DNA from 3 places in the Polaromonas sp. P1_H6 genome. Region 3 is predicted to be linked to each of the others. Evidence: predicted binding sites of a transcription regulator. Region 3 holds the regulator's gene; each other region holds the start of a gene.
The links. Region 3 encodes LexA, which represses DNA repair genes until DNA is damaged. Its sites were predicted from a motif close to ACTGTATNNNNATACAGT; they were not measured.

Region 1 (3,254 bases), on a different contig from region 3:
GCGCCGGTGATGATGATGGTTTTCATGGTGTTGTCCCCGTCTTCCTGGATTGCGCCCCATCGCCCTTAAATTCTGAATTCTTCTTGCTCCGGAGCTGCTCACAAAACCCAGCGAAGCGGTCCTGGCTAGGCGCGACGCCGCAGACAGTGCTACAGCACGGCAAGGCGGCTGCAACAACGCCAGGAGGGTTTTTGAGCGGCTCCTAAAAGCAGGCCCAGATCTGATTTGCGAGTGTGAGAAGAAATTCCGGCCGTGTGTAGAGGGCAAACACCCCCAGCGACGCGATGACCGCGAGCGCCCACAGGCCGGCTTTTTTGGCCATCTCAGGCCCCTTGCGGCACGCCGGCGCGTGTGATCGGCGCCTCGCGCACCGGCAGGTTCACCAGGGCGGCAAACACGCCGAGCGCGATGGCGATGTACCAGACGATGTCGTAGCTGCCGGTGCGGTCATATAGATAGCCGCCCAGCCAGACGCCCAGGAAGGAGCCGATCTGGTGGCTGAAGAAGATGAAGCCGCCCAGCATCGACAGATGCTGGATGCCGAAGATCTGCGCCACCACGGCGTTGGTCGGCGGGATGGTCGACAGCCACAGCAGGCCCATCAGGCTGGCGAAGATGTAGACGCTCAGCGGGCTCAGGGGCGCCGCGATGAACACGGCGATCACCACCGCACGCGACAGGTAAATCGTCGCCAGGATTTTCCGTTTGGCGATTTTCTGGCCGAGCGAGCCGGCGATATAGGTGCCGAAGACATTGAACAGCCCGATCAGCGCCAGCGCATAGCTGGCCACCTGGGGCGACAGGCCCTTGTCCTTGAGGTAGCTGGGCATGTGCACGCCGATGAACACCACCTGGAAGCCGCAGACGAAGTAGCCCGCCATCAGCAGCTGGAAACTCGGGTACTTGAAAGCTTCGCGCAACGCCTGAGCGATGGTCTGCTCGCGTTTGGCGGGCTGGCCGCCGGCAAACCCGCCTTCGCGCAGGCCCAGCGCCAGCGGCGCGATCAGCAGCACGGCGCCGCTGAGCACCAGCAGGGCCTCTTTCCAGCCCAGGCCGCTGATCAGCAGGCCTTCGACCGGCACCATCAGGAACTGGCCGAAGGAGCCCGCCGCCGCAGCCACCCCCATGGCCCACGAGCGTTTTTCCGCCGAAATGTTGCGGCCTATCACGCCGTAGATGACGGCATAGGTGGTTCCAGCCTGCGCCGCGCCTATCAGCACCCCGGCCGTCATGGTGAACAGAAAGCCCGTGGGCGACAGCGCCATGCCCACCAGGCCCAGCCCGTACAGCAGGGCGCCGCCCACGATCACGCGGAAAGCGCCGAAGCGGTCGGCCGCCATGCCGGCGAAGATGCCGAACACGCCCCAGGACAGGTTCTGCACCGCCAGCGCGAAGGCAAAGGTTTCGCGCGTCCAGCCCTGGGCCTGGGTGATGGGCTGCAGCCACAGCCCGAAGCCGTGGCGTATGCCCATGGACAGCGTGACGATGGTGGCGCCGCAGATCAGCACCTGCAGCATGGAGAGTTTTTTGGTGTCGGTGGTCATGGACGGTCGCCGTAAGCGGCGAAAAAGGAAAGGCCTGGGGCGGCAGGGAAGCTATCCGCCGACTGTAACGAAAATGGCGAAACGCTGCCGTGCCCGCCTTTCGTTCCCGCGCCAGAATCGGGTGGACTGTATGTTTGTACAGTGACTTTTCCGGCCCGGACTACAATTGCGGCAATTCTTTCATCTGCCATGGCCGACAAACTACCCACCGAATATTCCGAAGGCTCGATCCGCGTGCTCAAGGGCCTGGAGCCCGTCAAGCAACGCCCGGGCATGTACACCCGCACCGACAACCCCCTGCACGTCATCCAGGAAGTGCTGGACAACTCCGCCGATGAAGCCCTCGCCGGCCACGGCAAGAAGATCAAGGTCACGCTGCACACCGACGGCTCGGTCAGCGTCGACGACGACGGCCGCGGTATTCCCTTCGGCCTGCACCCGGAAGAACAGGTGCCGGTCATCGAGATCGTCTACACCCGCCTGCACGCTGGCGGCAAGTTCGACAAGGGCAAGGGCGGTGCCTACAGTTTCTCGGGCGGCCTGCACGGCGTGGGCGTCAGCGTGACCAACGCGCTGTCCAAACGCCTGGAAGTCACGTCCTACCGCGAAGGCATGGTGGCCCGCCTGGTGTTTTCGGGCGGCGACGTCATCGAAAAGCTGCACCTGCGCAAAAACGGCGAAGGCGACCGCAAGACCGGCACCACCGTCCGCGCCTGGCCCGACGCCAAATACTTCGAGTCGGCCGCGCTGCCCATGGCCGAGCTCACGCACCTGTTGCGAAGCAAGGCCGTGCTCATGCCCGGCGTCACCGTCACGCTGACCAACGAGAAGACCAAGGACACCCAGACCTGGTCGTATAAAGGCGGCCTGCGCGATTACCTGATGCAGACGCTGAACGGTGACCCCGTCATCCCGATGTTCGAAGGTGAAGGTTTTGCCGATTCCCAGCACGACAGCTTCGCCGAAGGTGAGGGTGCCCAATGGTGCGTGGCCTTCACCGAAGACGGCCAGCCGGTGCGTGAGAGCTACGTCAACCTGATCCCCACCAGCGCCGGCGGCACCCATGAAAGCGGCCTGCGCGACGGCCTCTTCAACGCCGTCAAGAGCTTTATCGACCTGCATTCGCTATTGCCCAAGGGCGTCAAGCTGCTACCTGAAGACGTTTTTGCCCGCGCCAGCTATGTGCTGAGCGCCAAGGTGCTGGATCCGCAATTCCAGGGCCAGATCAAGGAGCGCCTCAATTCCCGCGACGCCGTGCGGCTGGTGTCCAGCTTTGTCCGCCCGACGCTGGAACTGTGGCTCAACCAGCACGTCGACTACGGCCGCAAGCTGGCCGAACTCGCCATCAAGGCCGCGCAAACCCGTCAGAAGGCCGGCCAGAAGGTCGAAAAACGCAAGGGCTCCGGCGTGGCCGTGCTGCCCGGCAAGCTGACCGACTGCGAAAGCCGCGACCTGGCCCACAACGAAGTCTTCCTGGTCGAGGGCGACTCGGCCGGCGGCAGCGCCAAAATGGGCCGCGACAAGGAAAGCCAGGCCATCCTGCCGCTGCGCGGCAAGGTGCTCAACACCTGGGAGGTCGAGCGCGATCGCCTGTTTGCCAACACCGAAATCCACGACATCGCGGTCGCCATCGGCGTCGACCCGCACGGCCCGAACGACACGCCCGACCTGAGCGGCCTGCGCTACGGCAAGGTCTGCATCCTGAGCGAT
Region 2 (3,254 bases), on a different contig from region 3:
AGTGCATCGTTTGAGACGCTGCAGAAGAAGCTTGAGATACGCTTGAACCGCAGTTATTTGCGTTAGGAGCCGCTCAAAAAACCCTCCTGGCGTTGTTGCGCCGCCTTGCCGTGCTGTAGCACTGTCTGCGGCGACGCGCCTAGCCAGGACCGCTTCGCTGGGTTTTATGAACGGCTCAGGGACGGTCACCGTTTCAGTTGTCGCCGATCAAACCGTTTTTCATCGCCTGCTCCTGGTTCGCAAAAATCGCCATCGCGGTCAACATGCGCCGAAAGCCCAGCTTGCGGTAAAACGGCTCCTTGCCGGCTACCGCATACAGGATGATTTTCTTGTGCCCCCTGGACAGGCTGACCAGCTTGGCCACAATGTCCTTGCCCAGGCCTACGCCCTGGTGATCAGGATGCACCGCGATATCGCAGATGTAAGAGCAGTCCATGCCGTCGGCCAGTGCACGGCCGGCGCCAATGAGTTTGCCACCCTCATACACAAAACATTTGAACAGGCTGTTGGAGAACACGACTTTGAGGTCCGCCGGTTTCTTCTCGCCCAGCGGCGCGATCCGGTACAGATGAGACAAAGCATCCCAGTCCATGTCGTCCGATGAATGTTTCCAGTCGAATGCCACACTGAACTCCTTGTAGAACACGGCTTGCACTATACGTTTAGAACAGGCTGCCCTGCCCCGCGGCACCCGGCGGCCTGAAGCGGCTCAAATCCAGCTCGACTCGCTGGCGGTTAAAGCCCAGCCGGTTGCAGCATTTTTCAAAGCGCTGCTTGATCAGGTCGGACCACAGGCCATAGCCCTTCATTCGCGAGGCAAAGTCGCTGTCGTAATCCTTGCCACCGCGCATCTCGTGAATGCGCGCCATGATGCGCGCGGCACGCTGCGGGTAATGCAATTCCAGCCATTCCTTGAAGATGGGTGCCACCTCCCAGGGCAAGCGGATCACCGTGTAAAACGCTGAACGCGCGCCGGCCTCCCAGGCCGCCTCCAGCACCTGCTCCATATCCTCGGTCACAAAAGGAATCTGCGGCGCCACGCTCACGCCCACAGGCACGCCGTGCTCGGCCATGGCGCGGATGGTGCGCAGCCGCCGGTGCGGCGCGGCGGCGCGGGGCTCCAGCTTACGCGCGAGCTCGCCGTCCAGCGTGGTGATGGTCACGTAGACCGCCGCCAGCTTGTCTGCCGCCAGCGGCGCGATCAGGTCCAGGTCGCGCTCCACGCCGCTGGACTTGGTGATCAGCGAAAACGGATGGCTGACGTCGCGCATCACCTCGATCACGCCGCGCGTCAGGCGCAGTTCGCGTTCTGCGGGCTGATAACAATCTGTCGCCGAGCCGATATTGAGCAGCTGCGGTACATAGCTGCGCTTGCGCAAGTCGGCGCGCAGCACCTCGGCGACATTGCGCTTGGCGATGATCTTCGTTTCAAAGTCCAGCCCGGGCGAAAGATTCAGGTAGCTGTGCGTGGGCCGCGCATAGCAGTACACGCAGCCATGCTCACAGCCCCGATAGGGATTGATGCTGTAGTCGAAAAAAATGTCGGGCGAGTCATTACGCACGATGGCGCTGCGGGCATCCTCCATCGTGACGGTGGTTTCGATCCGGGGCACTTCGCCCGCCGCGCCTTCCTCCAGCGTGCCCCAGCCGTCGTCCCACGCGCTGCGCACGTCTTTTTCAAACCGGTGGGCCATGCGCGTGGCCGTGCCGCGGCCTTTGATGGCATGGATGGGAATGATGGCGTCGGACATGAGGGGGAGCCGGTGGTATTGGCGAAGAGCCCGTGAGATACTGTATATACATCCAGTATAAACACGCAATCCACCGGGATCAACACCCAAAATCAACACCCCAAAGGCCCGCCTCGCCGGGAGGCTGTTGCAAGGGTTTTCAGTGAAAATTTTTATGTGTCAAATCGGCCTCTAGCCAAATATACATATAGACTAGAAGCTACCAATTTGATAGCAAACGGAAAATCTTCCCGTGCGCTTCGGCTTCAACGCAATTCAGCGCAGCCAGCATAGGCCAGCCAAGCCGCCGGGGGCATTGACGCCCCCGTACCCACTCAACCCAAGCGGAGCAGCCCCTCCTGCAGGCTGGCCGTCGAATGCAGCGCTTGCGCCTGCGCGCCAAACTGCGCGTTTGTCAGCACCTCCTGTGCCTTGCCCAGCCCGATGCCGGCCAAGGTGCCGTTGGCGCCGTACTGGTAGGCCAGGTCCCCGCCCAGCGCTTCGCTGTCGCTGCCAGCCAGGTGGAACTGCGTCAGGCTGTTGCTCAGCGACCAGCTGCTCAGGCCCGGCGTAGCGCTGCGCGCCGCATCAAACGCACCGACCAGGCCCTGGAAGTCGAAGGTCTGCACCTTCTTGTTGAGCAGCGGGTCGCTGGAGTTGGCATCGAAGTCCGCCATGGCTTCGGCAACTACTTGCAGGTTCAGCACGCTCTGGTAAGAGGCTCCTTCGTACCAGTTGCTGAAAGTCAACTGGTCGGTGCCACCGACCTTCAGCACCAAGTCGTTGCCGTTCTTTTGCAAGGTCAGGTCTGCGTAGTCCAGGCCGGCGCCGCCCAGGCTGACGGTGTCGTCCTCGCTCTGCAAGGTTCCGTTCCACACCACTACGTCCTCGCCGTCGCCGGTGTTGAAGGCGATGACGTCCGCTCCTGCTCCATTGATGAGGTAGTCGTTGCCGGCGCCGCCCATCAGGAAGTCGCCCCCATCGAAGCTCTGCAGAGCGTCGTTACCAGCTCCACCGTTGAAGAGGTTGTTGTCTCCAAAGTCGTAGAGGTTGTCGTCACCCTCGCCGCCTTCGAGCACGTCCGCGCCGCCTCCGCCGTAGAGGTTGTCATCGCCGCCGAAGCCTCGCATCAGGTCATTGCCTTCGCTGTCGTAGACGCCTTCGTCGCCTTGTGTACCGGAGTATGTAGTCAAGCTGTCGATCATTGCAGCGTCCCACACCGTGCCGTCATGGAACTCGACACGCTCAATTTTGTAGGCATCGTCGTAGAACCAGTTGATGATTTGCGCCCGATCGTCCGTACCCTTGATGCTCAACGACAGGAAGCCGTTCAGATCCCGCGAGACGATGATGTCTTCAACGGCCACGGTGCTGTCAAAGCGGATGGTGTCGAGGCTGCCAATGGTCGCGTCGTTATCTTCAATGAAGTCCTGGCCAGAGCCTCGGCCCAGCAGATACACGTCGTTGCCGGTGCCGCCATTCAGATAATCTCTTCCCGCGCCGCCATCCAGCGTATCGTTGCCG
Region 3 (3,254 bases):
TTGAGGACCGAACCTATGCCGAAATTCGGCGGCATGGAGGCCGACTTGAGGCCCGCCTGCTGCCAGGCCCCGTGCTTGAGGTGGGCCACGTAGTGGGGAATGCGGCGCATGGCGGCCATGACCAGTGCCCAGGCCAGTTCCGCCGGCGCCGTGGGTGATCCGGTGCCTTCTGCCACCGCGATGCCGCGCTCGGTGCAGGCGGCAACGTCGACGTGGCTTCCGACGCGGCCGGTCTGCACGATCAGTTTGAGCTTGGGGAGTTTTTCAATGACCTGCCGGTTGAGCTGGGTCCGTTCCCGGATAAGGACGATGACGTCGGCATCCTTGAGCCGGACGGACAGCTGGCCTATGCCTTTGACGGTGTTGGTGTAGACCTTGGCGGGGTAGGCCTCAAGTTTGGCAGCGCAGTTCAGTTTTCGCACTGCGTCCTGGTAGTCGTCGAGGATCACAATATTCATGCCGATATTGTGCCTGCAAGATTTTTCTTCCTCGCGGGAAGGGCTACCCGAATGCTTGCATTTTGTATCGCAAGGAAACCTGTCGAGGCATTTCAGTCCTGCCGTGGCGCACCGGGCGGGCTCATTGACCTTCACGCAGCCGGGAAATAGCCCCCTCAGAGCGGGCGAGAGCGGGCAGGGCCTTTCTATTGCAAGGCGGCCTCGCGCTGGGCCATGCGCTCAAGCTCCGCGCAGACGTCGGCCATGCGGCCGGAGATAACCATGCGGCCGGCGCAAGCCGGGCCGACATTGGCGTCGAATTCGCGCACGATGCGCAGGCGGCTGGGCGTGGGGTTGCGGGGCCTTGCCTTGCCGGCTTGGGTGGCTTCGCGCGGCGCAACGGCGACACCCGAGGAAAAAGGTAATGCCAGCTGGCCGGCCGCGCGCTGGGCACGCATAGGTGTGGAAAAACGGCTGGCCCTGCTGTGCTGTGCGGGCACAAACCAGGCTGCCAGCGCCTGCACGGGAGCCAGCAGGAGAGACAGAAGGGGTGAATGTGAAAAACTGACGATTCCCATGATGAACTCCTGTATGAGAGAGGTTTACACAGGCAGGATTTCGGACCGGCTACAGCCGGCAGGGCCGCTGCACCAGGGTGTTGGCCATACAGCCAAACGCCCGCCACCTGGTGCGTGGCCGGATTGGAAGGCTTACATCAGCATGGTGTTGCGTATCAAACCGACGGCCAGGCCTTCGAGTTCAAACGGCTCACCGGGCTCGACCACAATGATGTTGAAGTCGGGGTTTTCGGGCAAAAGCTCGATCAGATTCTTGTTGCGGCGAAAGCGTTTGACGGTGACTTCATCGCCGAGACGGGCCACGACGATCTGGCCGTTCTTGGCTTCCTTGGCCTGTTTGACGGCCAGCAGGTCGCCGTCCATGATGCCGACGTCGCGCATGCTCATGCCGCGAACCTTGAGCAGGTAGTCGGGCTGGCGCTGGAACAGGCTGCTTTCAAAATAATAGGTTTGCTCGATATGTTCCTGCGCGAGAATCGGGCTGCCAGCAGCAACCCGCCCTACCAAAGGTAGGGCGAGCTGGGCCAGGCTTTGCAACGGCAGGGAAAACTGTTTGGTGCGCGATTCGTTGATGGAACGCAGGGTGTCGCCGCGCAGGCGTATGCCGCGTGAGGTGCCGCTGACGAGTTCAATGACGCCTTTGCGGGCCAGCGCCTGCAGGTGCTCTTCGGCGGCGTTGGCGGACTTGAAACCCAGTTCATTCGCGATTTCGGCGCGGGTTGGGGGTGCGCCGGTGCGGGCAATGGCGCTCTGGATCAGTTCCAGGATTTGTTGCTGGCGCGCCGTGAGCTTGGGACCTTCGGAGGGAAAATGCGGGAAATCAGCGAGGATGCTCATGGCGGGACTCCTATAGTTCTTCAGAGTTAAAGGCAGAGTTGAGGGCTGCAAACCGTTTGCCTGCCGTCGACCTGTTTTAATATCCAGTACCTGTATTTTCATCCAGTTTTTAAAAGATTGCAAGATCACTTTCCATGCATCCTCAAAATATTGTGATTCTGGGCACCGGCGGCACGATCGCCGGCCGGGCTGCCAGTGTGTCGGACAACATCGGTTACACCGCCGCCCAGGTGGGCGTTGAGGAGTTGCTGGCCGCCATCCCCGCCCTGGCGCAGGCCGGCACCGTGCTGACGGAGCAGGTGGCGCAGGTTGATAGCAAGGACATGAGTTTTGCGGTGTGGGCCAAGCTGGCCGCGCGCGTCAGCCATTACCTCGCGCAGCCCGACGTCCAGGGCATCGTCATCACCCACGGCACCGATACGCTGGAGGAAACCGCTTTTTTTCTGCAAGCGCTGTTGGCGCCGGCCAAACCCGTGGTGCTGACTTGCGCAATGCGCCCGGCCACGGCGCTGGTTCCTGATGGGCCGCAAAACTTGCTGGATGCGGTGGCCGTGGCGCGCCACGCGGGAGCGCAGGGCGTGGTCGCGGTGTGCGCCGGCGTCGTCCACGGTGCGGCGGACGTCCAGAAGGCGCATACCTACCGGCTTGACCCTTTCAGTTCGGGCGACGCCGGACCCATCGGCTATGTGGAGGAAGGGCGGCTGAGGCAGTTGCGCAGTTGGCAGCAAGCTCAGGCGGGCCGCGCGCAGGCCGCTGCACAAACCATCGCCAGCCTGGCCAGCACCGCCGTGCCCCGTGTCGAAATCCTCATGAACCATGCCGGCGCCGGCGGCGCCATCGTGCAGGCCTTGCAGGCGCAGGGCGTGCAAGGATTGGTGGTGGCCGGCACCGGCAACGGCAGCCTGCACCACGAACTGGAGGCTGCCTTGCTGAAGGCGCAAGCCGCGGGCGTCAAGGTCATTCGCGCCAGCCGCTGTACCGCCGGACGGGTGCTGCCGACCCCGGCTGACGCAATTCCGGATTCAGAAGGCCTGAGCCCGGTCAAGGCCAGGGTCCAACTGATCCTGCAACTGCTGGCCTGATCACCCGAGCCCGGTAGCGCTGGCGCACCGGGTTCCACCCCATTCCTTTTGAACTTTCGCGGACGACCTTCCATGCAAACCCCGTACGAACTCGGCAACCAGAACCAGACCACGACCTGGGATGCCTGCATCCGGTTTTACGAAGCGCTGGCGCTGCGCTGCCCCGGCGTCCTGCAGTTTTCGCAGATTGGCGTTTCCGACGCCGGCGTGCCCCTCCACGCGGGCATCGTGAGCGCCGACGGCGTGTTTGACCGTGAGCAGATCCGGCAAGCGGGGCGCGCTGTCTTTTTCAACAACAACGGCATCCACCCCGGCGAGCC

Region 1: AC1D1F_RS20330 (DNA topoisomerase IV subunit B) is a predicted target of LexA. The motif match lies at 1,670-1,687, and genes of this name have one in related genera.
Region 2: AC1D1F_RS12490 (PA0069 family radical SAM protein) is a predicted target of LexA. The motif match lies at 1,791-1,808, and genes of this name have one in related genera.

Annotation. Positions count from the first base shown of each region.
Region 1 is NZ_JBFUCN010000027.1:30,847-34,100, reverse strand. Features, by position in the region: gene AC1D1F_RS20340 (SDR family oxidoreductase) at 1-26, opposite strand, end outside; gene AC1D1F_RS20335 (MFS transporter) at 324-1,544, opposite strand; gene AC1D1F_RS20330 (DNA topoisomerase IV subunit B) at 1,734-3,254, shown strand, end outside.
Region 2 is NZ_JBFUCN010000012.1:11,005-14,258, reverse strand. Features, by position in the region: gene AC1D1F_RS12500 (amino acid ABC transporter permease) at 1-66, shown strand, start outside; gene AC1D1F_RS12495 (GNAT family N-acetyltransferase) at 194-625, opposite strand; gene AC1D1F_RS12490 (PA0069 family radical SAM protein) at 663-1,751, opposite strand; gene AC1D1F_RS12485 (calcium-binding protein) at 2,066-3,254, opposite strand, start outside.
Region 3 is NZ_JBFUCN010000005.1:16,351-19,604, reverse strand. Features, by position in the region: gene AC1D1F_RS06200 (D-2-hydroxyacid dehydrogenase family protein) at 1-458, opposite strand, end outside; gene AC1D1F_RS06195 (hypothetical protein) at 644-1,015, opposite strand; gene lexA (transcriptional repressor LexA) at 1,148-1,852, opposite strand; gene AC1D1F_RS06185 (asparaginase) at 1,987-2,934, shown strand; gene AC1D1F_RS06180 (M14 family zinc carboxypeptidase) at 3,007-3,254, shown strand, end outside.